2 regions of the Paenibacillus sp. P32E genome follow, and region 1 is predicted to be linked to the other one. Evidence: riboswitches for the same ligand, from Rfam matches in the RefSeq annotation. Region 1 holds a riboswitch; the other holds the start of a gene.
What was found. Region 1 has a riboswitch for cyclic di-GMP ahead of A3848_RS31140 (glycosyl hydrolase). Riboswitches for the same ligand answer to the same signal wherever they lie in the genome.
Positions count from the first base shown of each region.

Region 1 (5,239 bases):
AAGTCAACTGTTCCTGTTGGCACGAACGAGAAAATCCGTGGTATCATCGCTTCCCATACGAGTCATCCCTTCGATATCGTCTCCGCTCCGGAATTCCTGCGTGAAGGCTCAGCCATCCGCGATACGCTCCATCCTGACCGGATTGTCATCGGACTTGATAACCCGGAGCTTGAGCCAACGATGCGCCAGCTTCACCAGGGCTTCACGGAAAATGTGTTCGTAACGGATATCCGCAGTGCGGAAATGATCAAATATGCATCCAATGCTTTTCTGGCAACCAAGATCTCCTTTATTAACGAGATTGCCAACATTTGCGAAAAAGTGGGAGCTGATGTAACCCTGGTGGCGGAAGGCATGGGGATGGACCGTAGAATCGGCTCCTCGTTCCTGCAGGCCGGCATCGGTTATGGAGGCTCCTGTTTCCCGAAAGATACCAATGCGCTGATCCAGATTGCGGGCAACGTGGATTACGAGTTCAAGCTGCTGAAATCCGTAGTCGAGGTGAACAAGGGGCAGCGGTTCATGATTATCTCCAAGCTGCATGAATCCCTTGGCAACCTGCGTGGCGCAGTGATCGGTGTATGGGGCCTGGCCTTCAAACCGAACACCGATGATGTACGCGAAGCACCCGCCCTTGAAATTGTTGAGGTACTGGTGGCCGAAGGCGCTATAGTGAAGCTGTATGATCCGATTGCTGCAGATAACTTCAGACAGCAGTACGATCATCCGCAGCTCCGCTGGTGCGGTCTGCCGGAAGAAGCGGCAGAAGGCAGTGATGCAGTATGCCTGCTGACCGACTGGAGCATGTTCAAGGATATTGATCTGCATAAGCTTGCGGAGAGCATGCGCCGCCAGGTGCTGATCGATGGCCGCAACGTGTACTCCAAGGAGCAGATCGAGGGCACCGGCCTTGAATACCATTCCGTCGGCCGCCCGCAAATGGGGGGCCTGAGCGGCTACTCCCCCAGCGTAGCCGGAGCGGTTTAATCCTTTGATCTTATCTGCTCTTGCTTGCTCTTGCCTGCCGCGTAAACAAGCGGCAATGCCGGATCTTTAGCAGGGCGCTTCGCCTGCGGGTGAAGCGAGCTGAATGTCAAAGGAATTCACTGTAGCCGTGCTACGGTGAAAATGCTGCCTGGGAAGCTGTCTAGGAATGGAACGGAGAGGAATTTTGGAACTGTAGGAGCGTAGCGTCCGCCTTTGTCTGCGGATTTCCACCGCCAATAGTGGTTTAAATCTAGAAATCTGCAGACAACAGCGGCCGAAAGTCCAAACATTCCTTGCAGAGACTTCCGTAACAGTTGACCTTAAGGATTGTCACATAGCAGATAGCGCCAGTGACATTCCTGTCCACCTGCTCCAAAACCCAGCGGCAGCGCACAATAACAATCCGATATTTTCGCGACAACACATAAATGAGGAGGGTTCACTTATGAAACTGGTACTTCTATCTGGCGGTTCTGGTAAACGTCTCTGGCCTTTATCCAATGATTCACGTTCCAAGCAATTTCTGAAGGTACTGCAAAGTCCGGCAGGTGAGCCGGAATCCATGGTACAACGTGTATGGAGACAACTGCAGGAGACAGGGATGGCGGAATCCTCGTACCTGGCGACCGGCCGCAGCCAAGTGGAGATGATACAGAGCCAGCTCGGCGCAGAGGTGCCTATCATTGTGGAGCCGGAACGCCGGGATACCTTCCCTGCCATCGCTTTGACTGCAGCTTATCTGTATTCCGTGGCAGGAGTGTCTCCCAGCGAGACAGTGGCCATTTTGCCGGTCGATCCTTATGTGGAGGCATCATTTTTTGACACCGTCGTCCAGCTTGAAGCAACGATGGAACAAAGCGGCGCAAACCTGGCGCTGATGGGGGTTGTTCCTGAGCTGGCTTCCGAGAAATACGGCTATATTATTCCTACCAGTGACGAGGCAGCGGCAAGCGGCTATCTGCAGGTGAGCCATTTCCAGGAGAAGCCGGACCGTGTACAGGCTGAAGAACTGATCAGCAAGGGCGCGTTGTGGAACTGCGGAGTATTTGCATTCCGTTTGGGTTATTTGCTGGATATTTTGCAGCGTAAAGGTCTGCCTTTGAACTATGAGGAGCTGCAGAAGCAATATAAATTGCTGGCTTCCATCAGTTTTGACTACGAAGTGGTAGAAAAAGAGGAGAAGATCGTCGTTCAGCCTTACGCCGGTTTCTGGAAGGATCTTGGCACCTGGAATACCCTCACAGAAGAAATGAGCAGCAACCACGTGGGTAAAGGGTTCGTGACTGCCGATTCTGAAGGAACCTGCCTGATCAACGAACTGGATATTCCGATTACAGTCATCGGTGCGAAAGATTTAATCATCGCAGCCAGCCCGGATGGCATTCTGGTCACTCACAAAGCCGAAAGCCCGCGGATTAAGGAAGTGCTGAAGTCTTTTGAACAAAGACCCATGTACGAGGAACGCCGCTGGGGCCACTATAAGGTTATTGATTATGTGAAATATGATGAGGGCAACGAGGTGCTGACCAAGCGGATTTTCATAGCCGAAGGTAAAAACATCAGCTACCAGCTGCATCACAAACGCAGTGAAATCTGGACGATTGTCAGCGGGGAAGCCAGCATTGTGCTGAATGAGAAGATGCATAATGTGAAAGCGGGAGATGTAGTGCGCATACCGGAAGGCACAAAACATGCAATCCTGGCGCTAACCGATGTAGAGTTCATTGAGGTGCAGACCGGTTCAGAGCTGGTGGAAGAGGATAATATCCGCATCACACTGGACTGGAAGGATATTGCTCTTCATCAATTCATTTCTTAAAATAGGAACGCTAATTGCGTTGTAAAATTCGACTGAATCGTCCCGGTTGATGTATAGGATGGGCCTAAACCTAGGGCTAAATCATCTATTTACCCAATTGTGTCAAATCCAAAACAGGTATTAAGAACCATTTATTAAGAAAAATTCATTAATGCTCTAAACTAAAAAATTAATAGAGACGATACTTACGGTAAGAGGGATAAATCCTTCCAAAACGAAAAAGGCAAACCTAATCGAAAGATAGGGACGCAAAGCTATAGGGCCTTCGAAAGAGTGGCAGCCTAGCTACCGAAAGGAAGATGAATTTTGACAACTTACCGTAATTCGCGTCTGCTGTGCACCATTGTAACTATTGCCCTGTTGTTGACCGTTGTACCACTGGGTTTGGGGGCTGCGCCTTCCACCGCAGCTGCTTCGAGTTCTTCAGCACCGGTTAATCCGGATGCTTCAGCTGAAGCTGTCAAGCTGCTTGACAATCTGTACTCCATTTCCGGAAAAGGCATTATCACAGGCCAGCATGACTACCTGGAGAGCCCGGATGAGTTCAGCAACAAACTGAAGGGAACCAGCGGACAGTTCGCTGCCCTCCATGGCTTCGAGCTTGGTGTGATCAGCGGCCAGTCGGAAAGTACTGCAGCAACTCAGCGCAAAAATGTAGTGAACAGTGCGATCAACTGGTATAAAAATGGCGGCATCGTCGCTATGACCTTCCATGAGCAACTGCCAGGGACTTCTTATCTGTGGTCCAATGTGCAGAAGACACTCAGCCAAGAGGACTTCAATAAGTATGTAACACCTGGAACAGCCCAATACAACAGCCTCATCGCCGATCTGGACAAAGTGGCGGTTTCACTCAAAAGCTTGCGGGACGCGGGCGTTCCTGTACTTTGGAGACCTTACCATGAAATGAACGGCAACTGGTTCTGGTGGGGGAAGAAGAACAATTTTGCGGAACTTTGGAATATTATGTATGACCGCTTTGTGGGCGTTCATCAATTAAACAACCTGCTGTGGGTATGGAACCCGAATGCTCCCAATGCCTGGTCTGATCCATATGAACTGACCTATCCGGGAGCGGATAAGGTAGACATCCTTGCAGCAGATATATATAACAATGATTATATGAACAAGTATTATGACGACCTGTTGAGTCTCGCCAACGGCAAACCCATTGCTATCGGTGAAAATGGTGAAATGCCAAGTACAGCCAAGCTCCAGCTTTCCCAGAGAAAATGGGTATACATGATGAACTGGGGAAAAATGCTCTATGAGAATAACAGTACAGATACCATCAAAAATTTCATGAGTGACAGCTATACAGTATCGCTTAATGAATATAAAGCGGAGGTAGTGCAGACACCTGCTCCGACTGCCACACCAACGGCAACGCCAACTGCCACACCGACTGCAAAGCCGACTGCAACGCCGACTGCCACAGCAACGCCAACGCCAACTGCTACGCCAGTACCTTTACCCACAGCAACGGTAAAGCCAATAACCACTCCGGCGTCCGGTGATAATGTACAAACGCCTGTTGTGAATGGCCTTCACGGAGAGTATTACAATAACATGACGCTTTCAGGCACACCTGCAAAGGTACGTGACGACGCGCTGCTTAATTTCAACTGGCGTCAAGGCTCACCGGACAGCTCCATAAAGGTAGATGGGGTCTCGGCCCGCTGGACAGGGAAAATCAAGCCTTTATACAGCGAGACCTACCAGATTATCACTACTTCTGACGATGGTATCCGTGTCTGGATTAACGGCACAGCCGTAATCGACAGCTGGACCAAGCAGAGCGGAACTGAACGTATCGGAAGTATCGCTATGACGGCTGGACAGCTCTATGATATCAGAGTGGAATATTATGAGAATGCAGGCGATGCCAACATCCGTCTGATGTGGCAAAGCGCAAGCCAGGTCAAAGCGACCGTCCCAACAAGCGCATTGTTTGTAAATACGTCAGCAGCCAGCGTTAGCAAAACCTCGTTGGCGCTTGTAGAAGCACCAACGCCGGTGCCAACACCGACACCAACGCCGGTGTCAACACCGACACCAACGCCGGTGTCAACACCGACACCAACGCCGGTGCCAACACCGACACCAACGCCGGTGCCAACACCGACACCAACGCCGGTGCCAACGCCGGTGCCAACACCGACACCGACGCCGGTGCCAACACCGACACCAACGCCAGTGCCAACACCGGCACCAACGCCGGTGCCAACACCGATACCAACGCCGGCTCTAACAGCGGCGGCTACTGCTGCAAACGGACTGCAGGCGGAATATTTTAATAACATGCAGTTAACCGGTGTTCCGGCAGTTGTACGCACCGATGCTTTGCTGGATTTCAACTGGCGGCTGGGTACACCGGATGCTGCGATTGGCATTGATTTCTTTTCCGTAAGATGGAGTGGCAAGATCAAACCG
Region 1 is NZ_LVYY01000001.1:273,289-278,527, forward strand. It holds gene A3848_RS00925 (UDP-glucose dehydrogenase family protein) at 1-987, shown strand, start outside; gene A3848_RS00930 (sugar phosphate nucleotidyltransferase) at 1,433-2,806, shown strand; cyclic di-GMP riboswitch class I at 3,019-3,099, shown strand; gene A3848_RS31140 (glycosyl hydrolase) at 3,113-5,239, shown strand, end outside.

Region 2 (5,239 bases), on a different contig from region 1:
CCGTGTGAGCAGATAAGCTGCCGGATAAGCAACCAAAAGCGAGAACACCGTGATCAGGAATGCATACCAGAAGGAGTTAAGCATCATCCGCATATATACTGGTGTGAAGAAATTAATATAGTTATCCAGAGTGAGATGCCCGTCCAGGTCAAACAGGGAATAATAGAGGACCAGCAGCACCGGTGCGATGACAAACAGCGCGATCCACAAGTAATAAGGGATGAGAACATACGACCGGCCCTTACTGTTCATGGCTTTCCACCTCGCCGTACGCTTCCAGACGTTTGTCGAATTCTTCCTCCGTTTCACCGAAACGCATAACATGAATCGCTTCCGGGTCAAAATAAAGCCCGATTTCACTGCCGACCTCGGCCTTCCGGGTAGAATGGACCAGCCACTCATGGCCGGATTCATCATAGCAGCTGATCTCGTAATGTACGCCCCGGAACAGCTGGGAATCCACACGCACGCGCAGCTTGCCCTGCTCAAGCGTGGTAATTTCCAGGTCCTCAGGACGAATGACAATCTCTACCGCCTCATTCCGTTTGAGCCCCGCATCGACACATTCAAACCGGTGCCCGCCCCACTCCACGAGGTAGTCGTCAATCATCACACCCGGTACAATATTCGACTCTCCGATGAAATCGGCCACGAAGCGGTTGATCGGCTCATCATAAATATCATTGGGCGTGCCACTCTGTTCGATCCGTCCGCCGTTCATGACGAAGATCCAGTCCGACATCGCGAGCGCCTCTTCCTGGTCATGGGTCACGAAGATGAAGGTAATACCCAGCCGCTGCTGCATTTCCCGCAGAATATATTGCATCTCTGTACGAAGCTTCAGATCCAGCGCAGATAACGGCTCATCCAGCAGCAGCACCTGTGGCTCGTTGACGATGGCGCGGGCAATCGCTACACGCTGTCTTTGTCCGCCGGACATTTCATTAATGGCGCGCTGATCGTAGCCTACGAGGTTCACAAAGCGCAGCGCTTCCTGCACCTTTTGCGTGATCACATCCTTCTTAAGCTTTTTAATGCGCAGTCCGAAGGCCACATTCTCGAATACGTTCAGGTGCGGAAACAGGGCATAATCCTGAAAAACTGTATTGACCTGCCGTTCATTAGCGGGAATGTGGTTGATTAATTGGCCATTGAGAACAATCGAGCCTTCCGTGGGCTCGGCGAAGCCGGCGATCAACCGCAGAATAGTCGTCTTGCCACAGCCCGAAGGGCCCAGCAGGGTATAGAACTTGCCGCGTTCGATCTCGAAGCTGACGCCTTTTAGTACCGGCTCTTCATCGTCGTATTGTTTAACCACCTGGTCAAAAGAAATAATAGTGCCTTCCGGGGTAGCTATAGCTAACAACCTCCCTTACCTTATGTAATACAACCTATTTTACCCGCTTCTTGCGGGAGGAAATCGAAATGGCATGCTCAGCGCGAATAAGCGACAGTTCCCCCCTTCCTTCGACATACTTCCATAATATACAGCATAAAGGATAAGTCCTATATATGCGATAGCATACATTGGTGAAAATCAGCACCGGAAACTTAACAAGTTCGTAAAAATTAAGGCTCTTCCGGCCCGTTTTGCGGTGCTATAATGAAAACGGCTGAAAGTTATTTCATTTTTTCTCTTAATAACCTGAAAGAAGATGACCCTCATGAACGAAGGATTACAGGACCGCCTGGAGAAATTCGGACTGTCTTTATATATGATACGCGTTACACTGGCTGCTTCACTCTCCTGGCTGACGGTGCACACCTTGTATGGAGACAGCTACTTATATTTCGCTCCACTGGCGGCAATTCTGATCACTCAGGGAAGCGTCAAGGCTTCCTTTGAAAAGGGTGTATACCGGATGACCGGCGTTGTGCTTGGCGGAATTGTGAGCTTGATCGTGGGACGATTCTTCGATGTCGGAGCGCTCTCCATTCTGCTGATGCTGCTGGTTGGTATCGGAGTCGCTACTGCCTGCCGGATTAATATCCAAGCCATCTCCCAGGTCGGTGTAACCTCTGTTCTGGCCCTTACCTTCTATCATGACCATTATATCGAGTGGCGGGTCGCCGAAACGCTTATCGGAGTCATTATTGCGCTAATCATCAATATGATTATCGTTCCGCCTAAGGGGTTCGTCAAGGTGAAAGGCTTGGCACTCGAAGGCAGTCTGCTGCTGGCTGATGCCCTAAGCGGCCTTGCGGGTGGCGGACGGGGAGCGCCTCCGGTTTCGGATACGCTGGCACGTTCCGCTTCGCTGCTGGCCAAGAGCGAGCAACAGCAAAAGGAACTACATTATACCCTAACGCATTACCAGTGCCGCAGCGAGCTTCGCGGACTCTCCCAGGCCACTGCACATCTCAAGCAAATACAATGCTATGTCAAGGAGATCAGCTCAGAAATTGCGCTGCTGCCAACACATCATGCTGCGGCTGACTGGATGGCAGAGATCGTAACTGCCACCGCAGACTGTATCGCGCTCTATGGTACCAAAACACTCTCAGATGCCGAAAGTCAGCATTCGCTTCCCGAGTCACTGCGCCGGGCCCGTGATCTTCAGCTAGCCTGGTTCTCGGAGCTGCAGGGACAATGCTCACTGACTTCCATCCGCGATCTCGGCGCGGTCTTCTCCCACCTGAACCGGGTGCTGGAGGAAATCGAACAGGCCGACTACGTAGTGATATCAGCCGCACCGCAGAACAGCAAGACTGAGGCAGCCCGCGCTATACACTTCATACAAAAAGGACTCTCCCACAAGCTTTAGGCTTGGGAGCGTCCTTTTTTTCTGGAGTATCGGCCATAATCCCCCGCTAAATCCCCTTTTAGTTTAGAATTCAATAAACAGAAAAAAATCCTTAATTACATTTAATTTACAATAAATCAACAATTAGTTACATTTATCATTATTTATAGTCTAAATCAATTATTCCAGTTGAAAATTCGCTACTTAAGTACTAGAATTAATGTTGTTTGCTGAAGTTTTTATTGGACAGAGTGCCAGTATTGACCATTTTTTTGTCGATTGTAGTCGATTTAAATGGGCCTTGTACTGAGTATATATCATTGATCTATTCCTAAAGGCAAACTGTCTGAAAGGACAGGACGCAAAGCCATGGGCCTAAGAGTACAGTTATTGCTGTTTTATGGTCGCCAGGTTGCCAATAGAGACGCCATTTGGTCGGATATCCCAAGATATCGCATCACGGCTCCATGATGTTCTTTCTGTACAGATACCATTGATTATACGAAAAGTGAGGTTACGAGAATGCCGCAGCATATTATCGAACGTTCACGGTACGAGTTCATTGCTTCCATGCTTCTTGGAAAGCACGATCTCATGGATCTTTATTCTGTGGATGCTCAGACGTTTGGCGGAACAGACAGAGCGAAGAACGGCGTTATCATTATCCAGAACAACCAAATTTTCATCACCCCTCCTCTGCCTGGCGGCATGCCGGCTGTAATTTCAGCTGTCCATCCCGTAATTCTTAAGATCAATGGACAAACCCTCACAGAGCCAACTCCAATCACGTCTGCAGATGATCTCACCTGGGAGATTTGCGAGAAGCCACAATACCAGATTACCGTATCCGATGATAAGCTCAAAGTGTACTTTACGCTTTACCGTGCCGAAAGATATGCCTGGAACCTGGTCAACAGTCCGGCTTCAGCCAATGTCACTGTACGTGCAGAAATGAACCGTGATTCCTTGTTGTCCGTTCTGTCGATAGCGCAGATTATGTCTGGCCTTGAGAAAAGCTCCATTGTCAGCTCGCTCAACATCCCCGCTCTCTATGAGGAGCTGAACAACCCGACCTATCTTCCTGTCTGCATAGCAGAAGGCAAGGCTCCCGTACCCGGGACCAATGCGAGGCTGGAGCTGCTGTTTCAGAAGAAAATAGAAAATGCATTTAAGGGGACATGCCTTTCTGAAGATGAATCCTGCCACGGTGAATTCCTTACTGTCCAGGAAGGCGAAGTGTTTGCACAGAAGCTGCCACCCCAAGAGGGCCTGCCTGGATTCACCGTGTACGGAGGTGTCCTTCCCCCGCCCCCGCCGCGGGACCTTACTCTATTGACCGGACATTATGCGTCACTGCTTCCGGGGGGACAGATCTCTGCCCGCTGTAAAGGCAGACCGCGTATTACCGGAAACGGAACCTTTGTGAAAACGATTGATTTCCCCCAAACCTATGTGGTTCCGCAGAATGATGCCGTGGAACCAGCCACCATCAGGTTCCCGGGAGATGTCATTGCAGCTCATCCTCTGAACAAGAACACGGTGATTGAAGCCTTGGGTAATGTATACATATACGGTGACGTTCACAATTCCAGAATTGCAGCAACAGGCAGTATATTTATCAGCGGCAAGGCCGTCGATAGTGAATTGTATGCCGGAGCGTTCGGCGCCGCACACCACCGTCTGTGCAGCTTTTCTGAGCTGCTGATCCAAGAGATCTCCAGTCTGAGAGAAGCAGCTAAGAACCTTGCCGAGACGGTCGAGTCCACGATGCAGACGGTAAAGTACGGCCTAGTCATTATGCTGCTGCTGGAGAGCAAATATGAGCATCTTCCCCTTCTGATTAGCGATATGCGGGAACTGTTGTCGGACTTGAGCGCTGACTACCCGCAGGATACCAAAATTGTGAGGCACATGATGGATATTTTTCTGAGACCCGGACATTTTACCGACCTCATTACGGATGCGGGAATAGGCTCTTTTCTGAGTCTGCTTAAAAACCTTATCGAGGGAATCTCCCTCATGCAGGAGGAGCAAGTCCGGATCGATATTTCGGGGGCACAGAACAGCATCATTAAATCCGGCGGAGATATCCATATTCATGGGGAAGGGATTGGCCGGAGCACGCTGTGTTCCTGCGGCGATATTTATTTTGCGAAGGATGGTTCCATGTGCTCCGACTCCGCTATGGAAGCAGAGGGAACGATCACAGCTCAGAATGTCAGCGGTGAGTCCCTTCCCGGATCGCTCCTTGTGGCAGGCCAGCAAATCACAGCTAGCGCCATTCATAATGCATCAGTAACCATAGACGGGTATTCCTTAGAGATTGCTAAACCCGGCGGGGGAATTACGTTTACAGCCAAGAGCCTGAAACAAAAATGCAGAGAATCCGGCGCTATTCCCATCGAATAACCACCAGAATCCTCTACATACAGCATGAATCGCCAAAAAAACAAAGAGACCCTGCAGAGCCGCGTGGCGGCATCCTGCTGGGTCTC
Region 2 is NZ_LVYY01000068.1:254,479-259,717, reverse strand. It holds gene A3848_RS28730 (ABC transporter permease) at 1-252, opposite strand, end outside; gene A3848_RS28725 (ABC transporter ATP-binding protein) at 242-1,366, opposite strand; gene A3848_RS28720 (FUSC family protein) at 1,665-2,765, shown strand; cyclic di-GMP riboswitch class I at 3,071-3,164, shown strand; gene A3848_RS28715 (flagellar assembly protein A) at 3,267-5,153, shown strand.
Region 2: it holds a riboswitch for cyclic di-GMP, as region 1 does, so the genes downstream of both, A3848_RS28715 (flagellar assembly protein A) here and A3848_RS31140 (glycosyl hydrolase) in region 1, are expected to answer to the same signal.